3 regions of the Actinoplanes sp. NPDC019969 genome follow, and region 3 is predicted to be linked to each of the others. Evidence: riboswitches for the same ligand, from Rfam matches in the RefSeq annotation. Region 3 holds a riboswitch; each other region holds the start of a gene.

Region 1 (3,870 bases), on a different contig from region 3:
ACGGAGTAGAAGTTGCGGCCGGTCGGCAGCACGTTGATCAGGCCGCGCAGGGGTGATCCGCTGGGCCCGGCCGGCACGTAGCCGCCGTCCAGGGCGTGCAGCACGTGGGTCAGCTCGTCGGTCGTCTTCGCGAGCCGGGGCACGACCTCGGTCGCGGCGAATTCGAGCACCCGAACCACCGCCTCGGCATCTCTCCCTGCCGCACCCGACTCTTCTTCCGGGAGGCCGGCCAGCGCCGCGGTCACGAAATCGGGGGTGACGCCGGTCGGCCAGCCCGCCTCCTCCATAGCGGTCACCAGCGCGCGGGCCTGCGCCTCCACCGCGTCCGTCGCCGCCGTGGAAGCGTCCTCGGGCAGGCCCAGCGCCTCCCGCAGACCCGGCAGCGCGGCCACCTTCCCCGCCCACATCTGCCGCGCCCGCAGCATGGCGAGGACCAGGTTGATCCGGGCCTCGCCCCGCGGGGCCGCCCCGAGCACGTGCAGCCCGTCGCGGATCTGCACGTCCTTGACCTCACACAGCCATCCGTCGATGTGCATGATGAAGTCGTCGAACTCTTCGTCGTCCGGCCGGTTCTGCTGGCCCAGGTCGTGGTCCATCTTGGCGGCCTGGATCAGGGTCCAGATCTGCGCCCGGATCGCCGGCAGCTTCGCCGGGTCCAGCGCCGCGATGTTGGCGTGCTCGTCGAGCAGCTGCTCCAGGCGGGCGATGTCGCCGTACGACTCGGCGCGTGCCATCGGCGGGATCAGGTGGTCGACCAGGGTGGCGTGCGCGCGGCGCTTGGCCTGGGTGCCCTCGCCCGGGTCGTTGACCAGGAACGGGTAGATCAGCGGCAGGTCGCCGAGGGCCGCGTCGGTGCCGTCCGAGGCGGACATGCCCACGTTCTTGCCGGGCAGCCACTCCAGGTTGCCGTGCTTGCCGACGTGCACGACGGCGTGCGCGCCGAACTCGTCGGCGAGCCAGCGGTACGCGGCCAGGTAGTGGTGGCTCGGCGGCAGGTCGGGGTCGTGGTAGATCGCCACCGGGTTGGCGCCGAAACCGCGCGGCGGCTGCACCATCACCACGATGTTCTCGTCGCGGAGCGCGGCCAGCACGATGTCGTCGCCGTCCACGTAGAGCTCGCCCGGCGCCGTGCCCCAGTGCCGCTCGACGCCCTCCCGGAAGTCGGCGGGAAGCTTGTCGAACCACTCCCGGTAGCGGGATGCCGGAATTCTCACGGGATTTCCGGACAACTGCTCCTCGGTCAGCCAGTCCGGGTCCTGTCCACCGGCCGCGATCAGCGTATGGATCAGGCCGTCACCGTCGTACTCCGCGAAATTTCCGACTTTGTAGCCTTTATCGCGAAGTGCTGCCAGAAGCGCAACCGTGGACGCCGGAGTGTCCAGCCCGACCGCGTTACCGATCCGCGAATGCTTCGTCGGGTAGGCCGACAGCATCAGCGCGATCTTCCGCTCGGCCGGCGGGACGTGCCGCAGGCGGGCGTGCGCGACAGCGATCCCGGCCACCCGCAGCGCCCGCTCCGGGTCGGCCACGTAGACCGACAGCCCGTCCGGGTCGATCTCCTTGAACGAGAACGGCACCGTGATGATCCGGCCGTCGAACTCCGGGATCGCCACCTGCGTCGCCGCGTCGAGCGGGGTCAGACCGTCGTCGCTGGCCTCCCACGCCGCCCGCGAGCTGGTCAGGCACAGCCCCTGCAGGATCGGCACGTCCAGGTCGGCGAGCACCCCGACGTCCCACGCCTCGTCGTCGCCGCCGGCGCTCACCGTGGCCGGTTTGGTGCCGCCCGCCGCCAGCACCGTCACCACCAGGGCGTCCGCCTTGCGCAGCTCGGCCAGCAGCTCCGGGGAGGCGGTCCGCAGCGACGCCGTGTAGATCGGCAGCGGCCGTGCGCCCTTCGCCTCGATCGCCTGGCACAGCGCCTCGACGAACGCGGTGTTCCCGGCCATGTGGTGCGCGCGGTAGTAGAGCACCGCGACGGTCGCCGGGCCCGTCACGCCCGGGTCGCGCGGCAGGATGCCCCACTGCGGCGCCTCCACCGCCGGGGCGAACCCGTTGCCGGTCAGCAGCACCGTGTCGGAGAGGAAGTCGTGCAGCGACGCCAGGTTCTCCGCGCCGCCCTGGGCCAGGTAGGTGTGCGCGTCCGCGGCCACACCCGCCGGAACCGTGGAGAGCTTCATCAGCTCCGCGTCCGGCGCCTGCTCGCCACCGAGCACCACCACCGGCACACTGCCCGCGAGCAGCGTGTCCAGGCCCTCCTCCCAGGCCCGGCGGCCCCCGAGGATCCGCACCACGACAAGGTCGACCCCGTCGAGGAGAGCCGGAAGATCGGCGACGCCGGTCCGCGCCGGGTTGGCCAGGCGCCAGGCCGAACCGCTGGCCCGGGCGCTGAGCAGGTCGGTGTCGGACGTCGACAGCAGCAGGAACACGCGCACTCCCCTCGGGGTCCGCGCCCCGGGTAGTCGGATGTCACAGCGACCGGAGTTCCTGGCTCCCAGGGAACATCCCTGGTCACAGTGGCGGGACCGCGCCGGTCTCACACCGGCTTCCTCCGCGGCGTCGCCGCTCGTGGACCCATAACCTTTCCGAACCCCGGTATCCGCCGTCAAGGCGGGAGGCCCGCTGTGACGCTCCCGACCCGAAGGTGAATCCGTGTCGGGGGGTCGCCGTAGTATCCGGGCCATGTCTGCCCGCCGATCCTCCGACACGGACGCCTGCCCCGGCGCGCTGCGGCTGCACGCCGCGGCCGACGGCATGCTGGCCCGGGTGCGGCTGCCCGGCGGGATGCTGTCCGGGGCTCAGCTGCGGTCGCTGCGGGAGCTTGCCGAGGAGTTCGGGGACGGCCATCTGGAGCTGACCTCCCGGGCGAATCTCCAGATCAGAGCCTTGCGGGCAGGCGACGCTCCGGCTGTGGCGGCCCGCTTGCGCGAGGCCGGGCTGCTGCCTTCCCCGACTCACGACAATGTACGGAACATCGCCGCCCCGCCTCTGCTCGGACCGTCGCTCCGCACCCTCGTGAGCGAGCTGGACCTGGCCATCCAGGACGATCCCGGCCTCCCGCACCTTCCCGGCAAGTTCCTCTTCGCGATCGGCCACGTGCCGCTCGCCTCCGACGTGGCCGCCATCCCGCTCATTCCCCACCTGCTTGGCATTCCCTCGGCCGCCGCCTCCTCCCACGCGCCGGCCCCGGTGGGGCTCGGCGATGAGCGGGCCGGCAACGCAGCGTTCGCGATCAGGTTCGCGGGGCACGACACCGGGGTCCGGGTGACGTTCGAGCGGGTCGTGCCGGTGCTCATCGCGGCCGCACACGCGTTCCTGGCGGAGCGAGAGGCGCAGCGTCACGACGGGCCGGCGGCCTGGCGGCTGCGGGAGTTGACCGACGGCCCGGCCCGGGTCTCGGCGCGGGTGGTGGCGGCACTCGGCTTGACGACGGCTCCGGTGGAAGCCGCGGCGCCGGTCAGCGCGCCGGAGCCTGCTGACCTGATCGGGCCGCTGCGGCAGGACGACGGGCTGACCGCGGTTGCGGCGCTGGTGCCGTTGGGACGGCTCGATGGCGTACGACTCAGGGTCTTGGAACAGGCGGAACGCCTGGTGGTGACGCCTTGGCGCGGAGTGGTCGTGCCTGATCTGCCGCCGCAGGCGGCCGTGGCCTGGGCGGCCCGCCTGACCGAAATCGATCTCGCCGTGACGCCTGGTTCGCCGTGGACCGGGGTGACCGCCTGCGCCGGCCGGCCCGGCTGCGCGAAATCCCTGGCCGACGTGCGTGCGGACGCCGCCGCCGCGGCCCGGTTCGTCGACGGCCTCCCGGTCCACTGGGTCGGCTGTGACCGCGCCTGTGGCAGCCCTGCCGGTCGGCACGTCCGCGCGGAGGCC
Region 2 (3,870 bases), on a different contig from region 3:
CGGGCCACCAGGTCGGTCAGCGCCAGGAACGCCGCGCCGAACAGCATCGACAGCGGCAGCAGGCCCCGGTAGCTCGGCCCGGCCAGCAGCCGCAGCGTGTGCGGCACGATGATCCCGACGAAGCCGATCAGCCCGGACACGCTGACCGCGGCGGCCGACCCCAGCGACGCCGCGATGATCAGCAGGTACCGGCTGCGCTCCGGATGCAGGCCCAGGCTGGTCGCCTCGGCGTCGCCGACGGTCAAAACGTCCAGCTCGCGGCGGTGGGCCAGGACGATCGCGGCGGTGATCACCGCGTACGGCAGCACCACCAGCACGTCGTGCCAGCCGGCCGTGGCGAGCCGCCCGAGCAGCCAGGAGTACACCTCGCGCAGCGACTCGACGTGCCGCTGGAGCAGGTAGGTCTGGGCCGCGGACAGGAACGCCGACACGGCCACCCCGGCCAGGATCAGCGTGGCCGGAGACCGGTCCCGGCCACCTGCCGCCCCGAGCAGCCAGGTCAGCGCGACCGCCCCGATCGCGCCGGCGAACCCGGCCATCGGCACACCGATCGGCAGCTCGGTGAGACCGTCCTGCGCCCTCCGTCCGAGAACGATCACCACGGTCACCGCGAGCCCGGCCCCGGCGGCCACCCCGAGCAGGTGCGGGTCGGCCAGCGGGTTGCGGAAGGCGCCCTGGTAGGCGGCGCCGGCGAGGGCCAGCATGGCGCCGACGATCAGGCCGAGGACCACGCGCGGAAGCCGGAGCTGGGTCAGGATGGCCACCTCACGCTCGGTGAGGCCGCTGTGCAGCCGTACCCCCGGAACGAGGTTGAGCATCTCCACCGCGACGCCGCCGGGCGGCAACGGGACCGAGCCGAAGGCGAGGCCCAGAACCACCGCGACCAGCACCGTCAGCACACCCGCCGCCAGCCACACCGGGCGCAGCCCGGCGGGCCGGCGGGAACTCACGCGGGAATCTTGCTGATGGCGTCGGCTACCGCCTGAAACAGATCGACGGTACGGGGACCCCAGCGCGAGGCGATGTCGTCGTCGAGCGGGTAGATCTGGCCCTTCGTGACCGCGGTGACCGTGGACCAGCCGGCCCGGGCCCGCACCGTCTCCGGGGACTGCTGGCAGCACTTGGTGTCGGCCAGGAAGATCGTGTCCGGATTCGACCTGACCAGCGACTCCTGGGACAGCTGCGGGTACCCGGCGAACTTGCCGGCCGGATCGGCGGCGTCGGCGACGTTGCTCATGCCGAAGCGGGTGTAGACCGAGCCGATGTAGGTCTTCGAGGTCGCCGAGTAGAGGTCCGGGCCGAGCTCGTGGAAGTAGGTGAGCGGCTTGGTCCGGGCCGGCACCGATTTCACGATCCGGTCGATGTCCGCGGCCATCCGCTCGTTGAGCGCCTTCGCCTCGCCGGTGTGCCCGGTGAGCGTGCCGAACTCGGTGATCTCCCGGTAGGTGTCGTCGAGGGTGACGGCGGCCGGCGACACGAAGACCGGAATCGACAACTTTCCGAGCTGAGCGACGATGTTGTCGGCGTCACCGGAGAGCACCACCAGATCCGGGTCCTTCGCGGCGATCGCCTCGGCGTTCGGCTTGAACCCGGACAGGTTCGTCTTCGGCGCCTCCGCGGGGTACGTCGACTGGTCGTCGACCGCCACGACCTGCGGGCCGGCGCCGATCGCGAACAGCATCTCGGTCGCCGTCGGGCTCAGCGAGACGATCTTCTCGGGCCGGGTGGCCAAGGTCACCGAGCCGACCGTGACGGGGTACGCGGCCGCAGCCGGCCCGGACGCGGCAGGGGTGGGCGCCGGATCGTTCCCGGCGCATCCGGCGAGGAGCAGGGCGGTGGCCGCCATCGCGGTCGTGAGCAGGCGTTTCATGAGTCCTCCTGTCGGCCGGGCGTGTGGTGCTTCGCCGACAGGGCCCAACACACCGGCCGCCGCCCGCGAGGCGCCCCTCCCCGGGAGCGCTGAATCGCGACCGCGCCCAGGCGACCTGGCTAGACCTCCCGGCCGGATCAGGGCCAGCAGGGATCACAGTTGCGGGACAGCTCCGGTTTCACACCGGCTTCGCTGCGGCGCGGTCCTTCAAACGCTAACCCACGACCCTGCGGCAGCCCGGACGCGCACCGGCTTTTTCAGGCTCCGGTGCGCCGGGGGTGCTCGACGATGTCGGCGGCGGTGACCCGGTCACCCTCGGCCGCCGCGTCCTCGTCGCCGGCCAGCGCCGACCGGAGCCGGTCCTTCTCCGCCGTGCGGCGCGCCGCGATCTCGCCGAGCTGCTCGGCCATCTCGTCACGCCAGCCGCGCAACAGGATGAACGACAGCCCGGCCGAGGCGACGAACGCGACCATCGCACTGACCAGGATGTTCAACGGCGTCAGGAGGAACAGCACGACGAAGACCGCCAGGAACAATCCGAGACGGCCGAGCGTGTACTTGACGGCGGGCTTCATGCGTTATCTCCCTCAGCCGGACCGGTGACTGAGCCACCGGAGGCCGTAGAACCAGACCAGGCAGTACACGACCGTACCGGTCAGGGCGCCGCTGCCGCCGCTGACCAAGGCCGGAGCGACCCCGGCCACCAGACCGGCCACCGTCATCCCGGCCGCGACACCGAACCCGATGGCCAGCGCACCCACCATGATCCGGTGTGCGCCGAAGCCCTCGGCCCGGAACTCCTCGACGAACAACCAGACCGGCAGGATCAGCATCAGCCAACCGTTCGACTCGCCGAACTCGCCCAGGCCGGTCAGCGCCAGCACCGCCTCGAAGACCAGCAGGACGGCGGCGCCGACGGCCAGGCCCGCGAACGCGGAACCCAGCAGGTCACCGATCGTCGCCAGGCGACCGGTCGCGTCCTTCTTCAGCTGGGGCATCGACTTCACCGTCCGCGGATGTCAGGCCCAGATCTTCTGGGGCTCGCTGCGCCGCTCGGCCAGCGACGGCGCCTTCTCGTACTCCCGTACCACCTGATAACGAGTGTCCCGCTCGACGGGCTGGAACCCGGCGTCCCAGATCAGGTGAAGAAGGTCGTCGCGGTGCATGGTGTGCGGTGTCCCGTACGAGTCGGCATCGTGGGTGATCTTGTATTCGACCACCGAGCCGTCCAGATCGTCAGCGCCGAAGTTGAGCGAGAGCTGTGCCACCGATAGGCCGTGCATGACCCAGAAGTTCTTCAGATGCGGCACGTTGTCGAACAGCAGGCGGGACACCGCGAAGGTCTTCAGCGACTCGGCCGGCGCGGCCATCGTGGTGCGGTCCTGGATCCGGTTGCGGATCTTGCCGTCCGCCGAGTCGTGGAAGTCGTGCTGGTAGCGCAGCGGGATGAAGACCGCGAACCCGCCGGTCTCGTCCTGCAGCTCACGCAGGCGCAGCACGTGGTCCACCCGGTGCCGCGGCTCCTCGATGTGCCCGTACAGCATGGTCGCGGGGGTCTTCATGCCCTTCTCGTGGGCCAGCCGGTGGATGCGGGACCAGTCCTCCCAGTGGCACTCGTGATCCACGATGTGCTGCCGGACCTCCCAGTCGAAGATCTCCGCGCCGCCGCCGGTCAGCGACTCCAGCCCGGCGTCCATCAGCTCGTCCAGGATCTCGCTCGCCGGCAGCCCGCTGATCTTCTCGAACCACTGCACCTCGGTCGCGGTGAAGCACTTGAGCTTCACGTTGGGCAGCGCGGCCTTCAGCTCGCGCAGCACCTTGGGGTAGTAGCGCCAGGGCAGGCTCGGGTGCAGCCCGTTCACGATGTGCAGCTCGGTGAGCTGCTCGTCCTCCATCTCCTTGGCCTTGGCGACGGCCTCGTCGATGCGCATCGTGTACGCGTCCTTCTCGCCGGGCTTGCGTTGAAAGGAGCAGTACGCGCAGCTGGCCGAGCAGACATT
Region 3 (3,870 bases):
GCCTGCTGCGACGGGTAGTAGTTGATGTCGATGACCCGGTCCAGGTAGACCACGGCCGTGCGGACGGTGTCCCGCAGCTTCGCCCAGTCGACCCCGTCGGCGGTGACGTGCGCGCCCAGGTTGATCGACCCGAGGTTGCAGACCGCCGTCTCGTCGTCGCTGTTCACCTCGAGGATCTCGGTGCACAGGTTGGACAGGTGGATGACGTTGCCCGGTTCGCCGGTCTGGTTCGACAGCGCGTTGGACCGGTCCTTGAAGGTCATCCAGCCGTTGCCGGTCTGCGCCAGGGTGCGCATCATCCGCCCGTACAGATCCCGGGCCTTGACGGTTCTGACCGCCTTCTTCTCGGCCGCCCGGTAGGCCTCGTCGAAGGCCGCGCCGAACAGGTCGGGCAGTTCCGGGGCGTCCGACGGGTCGATCAGCGACCAGTCGGCGTCGGCCTCGACCCGGCGCATGAACTCGTCCGGAATCCAGTTCGCCAGGTTCAGATTGTGGGTACGCCGCGATTCCTCACCGGTGTTGTCGCGCAGTTCCAGGAACTCCTCGACGTCCGGGTGCCACGGCTCCAGATAGACGCACGCCGCGCCTTTGCGCCGGCCGCCCTGATTGACCGCCGCCACCCCGGCGTCGAGGGTTTTCAGGAACGGGACGATGCCGTTCGACTTGCCGTTCGTGCCGCGGATCAGCGCGCCCCGGCCCCGGACCCGCGACCAGGCGATGCCGATGCCGCCGGAGAACTTCGACAGTTTCGCGACCTGGTGATAGCGCTCGTAGATGGAGTCGAGCTCGTCCTTCGGCGAATCGACCAGGAAGCACGACGACATCTGGGTGTGCCGGGTGCCGGAGTTGAACAGGGTCGGTGAGCTGGGAAGATAGGCCAGCGACGACATCAGCCGGTAGAAGCCGACCGCCTCCGCGACGCCCGTCGACAGGCCGCACGCGACACGCAGCAGCCAGTACTGCGGCGTCTCCACGACCAGCCGGGTCTCCGGGTGCCGCAGCAGGTACCGGTCGGCGACGGTCCGCAGTCCGAAGTACTCGAACCGCAGGTCACCGGACGGGTCCACGGCGTCGTCGAGTTCGCCCGCGTGCGCCGCCACGAACGCCGCCGTCTCGTCGCCGATCAGCCCCAGCCCGTGCGCGTACCGGATCGACTGGCTGAACGACTCCACACCCTGACCACGGACTTCTTCGCCGACGTACGCCGTGAGCAGCCGCGCCGCGAGCTTCGAGTACTGCGGCTCCTCGCCGATCAGCTCCGCCGCCGTCTGGATCGACAGCTTGTCCATCTCTTCGGTGGTCGCGCCGTCGTACAGGCCGCTGATCGTCTTCGTCGCCACCCGCAGCGGGTCGACCTCGTCCAGGTCGGCGACCCACCGCTCGACCGCTGTGACGATCTTGTTGACGTCGACCGCTTCCAGGTCGCCGTTTCTCTTGCGCACCTGCATCGCATGCCGCCGTTGTTCCGGCACGCCGGTGATCTTCTCCGGTGTGAGCGTCATGCCCTCTCCTCGCGAGCTCCAGGACGCGCGAGGGCGGACACCATCCGGCCCGCGGGCACGGCGGCCACGCGGACACGATCGGCGTCGGCCGTCCCACGCGGCCTTCGACCGCCGCACACCGGCCGGTGTGCGGCGCGCTGGCAGGTCTTCGGACTCGTGGGCGTCGTACGCATGCCTACTGGCCGTCGCTTCCCAGGCTCGCGAGCCCAGTGCTTCATGACGGCGGTCGTTCCCACTCACCGCTGCGGGGCAGTCCCGGTTTCCCACCGGGTTCCCTGTTGCCTCGGCCGAGTCTGGGAAGACCGGCCGAACCAGCTGCGGGAGACACCATATATGGACGGCTGGGAAAAACCGCAACCCAACATGGTGTGTCTGATCTCTAAGATGACGCGGTGACCCCACCACCCGTGCTCGCTGATGTGACCGGCCGTCTCGGCCATCTGACCCTCAACCGGCCCGCCGCGATCAACGCGCTCACCCTGGAGATGGTGGAGATCATCGGCCGGGCCCTCGACGCGTGGGCCTCCGACCCCGCGATCACGACGGTGCTGATCAGCGGGGCCGGGGAGCGCGGGCTGTGCGCCGGCGGCGACCTGCGGTCGATGCACGCCGACGCGGTCTCCGGCGGCACCGGGACGCTGGATTTCTTCGCCACCGAGTACCGGCTGAACGCCACCATCGCCGCATACCCGAAACCGATCGTCGCGTTCATGGACGGCCTGGTGATGGGCGGCGGCATCGGGGTGTCCGCGCACGCCGCGATCCGGGTCGTCACCGAGCGGTCCCGGCTGGCCATGCCCGAGACCGGCATCGGCCTGCACCCCGACGTCGGCGGGTCGTGGCTGCTGTCGCATGCCCCCGGCGAGATCGGCACCCATCTGGCGCTGACCGGCACGGCCATCGGCGCCACCGACGCGATCGCCGCCGGTCTCGCCGACCACCACGTCCCGGCCGCGCGGCTGCCCGCGTTGCAACGCGGGTTGCGGGACGGCGATCCGGCCGCCGCCGTGGCCGCCGTCGCCACCGCCCCGGCGACCGGCGACCTGGACGGCGCCCGCTCGTGGATCGACTCCTGTTACACCGGGGACGACGTCGCCGCGATCGTCGACCGGCTCGCCGCCCACCCGTCGCCCGCCGCACAGGCCGCCGCCAAGGAGATCGGCACCAAGTCGCCGACGTCCCTGGTCGTCACCCTCCGGTCGCTGCGGACGGCCGCCGGGCTGCCCGGGCTGCGGGCGGCGCTCGACCAGGAGTACCGGCTGTCGGCCGCGCTGCTACGGCTGCCGGACCTGGCCGAGGGGATCCGCGCCCAGATCATCGACAAGGACCGCCGGCCGCGCTGGAACCCGGCCACCCTCGCCGAGGTCTCCCCCGCCGTGGTGGACGCCTGCTTCTCCTGACAGCGCCGAATGGCTCCGGTCCATGGACCGGAGCCATTCGCTGGGATCGCCCGTGTTACTCGACGAAGACCTTCACCGAGTCGGCGAGGCCGTCGTTGCGGTTGATGCCGACGAAGAACTCGCCGCCGATGTGGGTGACGTCCTCGATCTCGTCGACCAGGTCGTTACCCGGGACGCCGATGTCGCTCTCCACGTCGCCGCCGGACCAGTTGTACTGGTAGACCCAGTTCCAGCCGGTCTGGGCCGACGAGGTGTTGATCGACTTGGTGTTCCAGATGTAGTTCTCCGAGCAGTCGATGCCCTGGTCGGAGCGGTTGTCGTGGCTGGTGATGCTGCTGTTCACCAGCGTCCAGCCGCTGGTCAGCGCCCCGGACCCGGCGTGCGTCCACAGGCTGCCGAGCCGCCGGGCGGCGTACTTGCCGGCGCCGCCGGCCGCCGTCGCGCTGTAGCAGAGGCCGCTGATGTTCATCGGCAGCGTCACCTCGGAGACGGCGCCGATGGCCCCGGCCGAGCTCAGCTTGATGATCGTCACCTGGTTGCTCAGGAACGCCGACTGGCTGCCCTGGGTGGCGATCAGCGCCGGGCCGCCGCCCAGGTAGTTCGCGTGGTACGCCAGGTCGTTGCCGTGCCCGAGCGCCGGGATGGAGGTCGGCGCGCCGGCGCAGATCCAGCTGGCGCCGTCCCACGCCGTGCCGTCCCGGGTCCACCGCGACAGCACCGGCTCCGCGCCCGCCGCCTTGGTGAACACGATGTAGAGCGCCCCGCCCGGCCCGGCCACCATGCCCTGCATGACCGTGCGGCCGGCCTTGCACGCGCTGCTGTTCGGAATGTTCAGCCGCTCCGCCCCGCTCCGGTTCGTGGCCGCCGAGGCCGCCGCCGCCGGAGCGATCGCCATCCCCAGAGAAAGCGCGAGAACGGACGCGATGCTGGATAGTCTCTTCACTTCGATGTCTCTCCTCCTCAGTAAG

What was found. A riboswitch is a leader RNA that binds a small molecule or an ion and turns the genes downstream of it on or off. The one in region 3 is predicted to bind cobalamin.
Region 1: it holds a riboswitch for cobalamin, as region 3 does, so the genes downstream of both, cobN (cobaltochelatase subunit CobN) here and ACZ3II_RS10665 (ribonucleoside-diphosphate reductase subunit alpha) in region 3, are expected to answer to the same signal.
Region 2: it holds a riboswitch for cobalamin, as region 3 does, so the genes downstream of both, ACZ3II_RS35165 (ABC transporter substrate-binding protein) here and ACZ3II_RS10665 (ribonucleoside-diphosphate reductase subunit alpha) in region 3, are expected to answer to the same signal.

What each region holds. Positions count from the first base shown of each region.
Region 1 covers NZ_JBVHFK010000004.1:206,543-210,412, forward strand. Annotated here, with positions in the region: gene cobN (cobaltochelatase subunit CobN) at 1-2,426, opposite strand, end outside; cobalamin riboswitch at 2,457-2,583, opposite strand; gene ACZ3II_RS14365 (precorrin-3B synthase) at 2,680-3,870, shown strand, end outside.
Region 2 covers NZ_JBVHFK010000014.1:92,198-96,067, reverse strand. Annotated here, with positions in the region: gene ACZ3II_RS35170 (FecCD family ABC transporter permease) at 1-950, opposite strand, end outside; gene ACZ3II_RS35165 (ABC transporter substrate-binding protein) at 947-1,870, opposite strand; cobalamin riboswitch at 1,962-2,127, opposite strand; gene ACZ3II_RS35160 (DUF4229 domain-containing protein) at 2,128-2,445, opposite strand; gene ACZ3II_RS35155 (hypothetical protein) at 2,458-2,868, opposite strand; gene mqnE (aminofutalosine synthase MqnE) at 2,890-3,870, opposite strand, start outside.
Region 3 covers NZ_JBVHFK010000003.1:114,846-118,715, reverse strand. Annotated here, with positions in the region: gene ACZ3II_RS10665 (ribonucleoside-diphosphate reductase subunit alpha) at 1-1,502, opposite strand, end outside; cobalamin riboswitch at 1,625-1,833, opposite strand; gene ACZ3II_RS10660 (enoyl-CoA hydratase/isomerase family protein) at 1,895-2,902, shown strand; gene ACZ3II_RS10655 (hypothetical protein) at 2,958-3,797, opposite strand.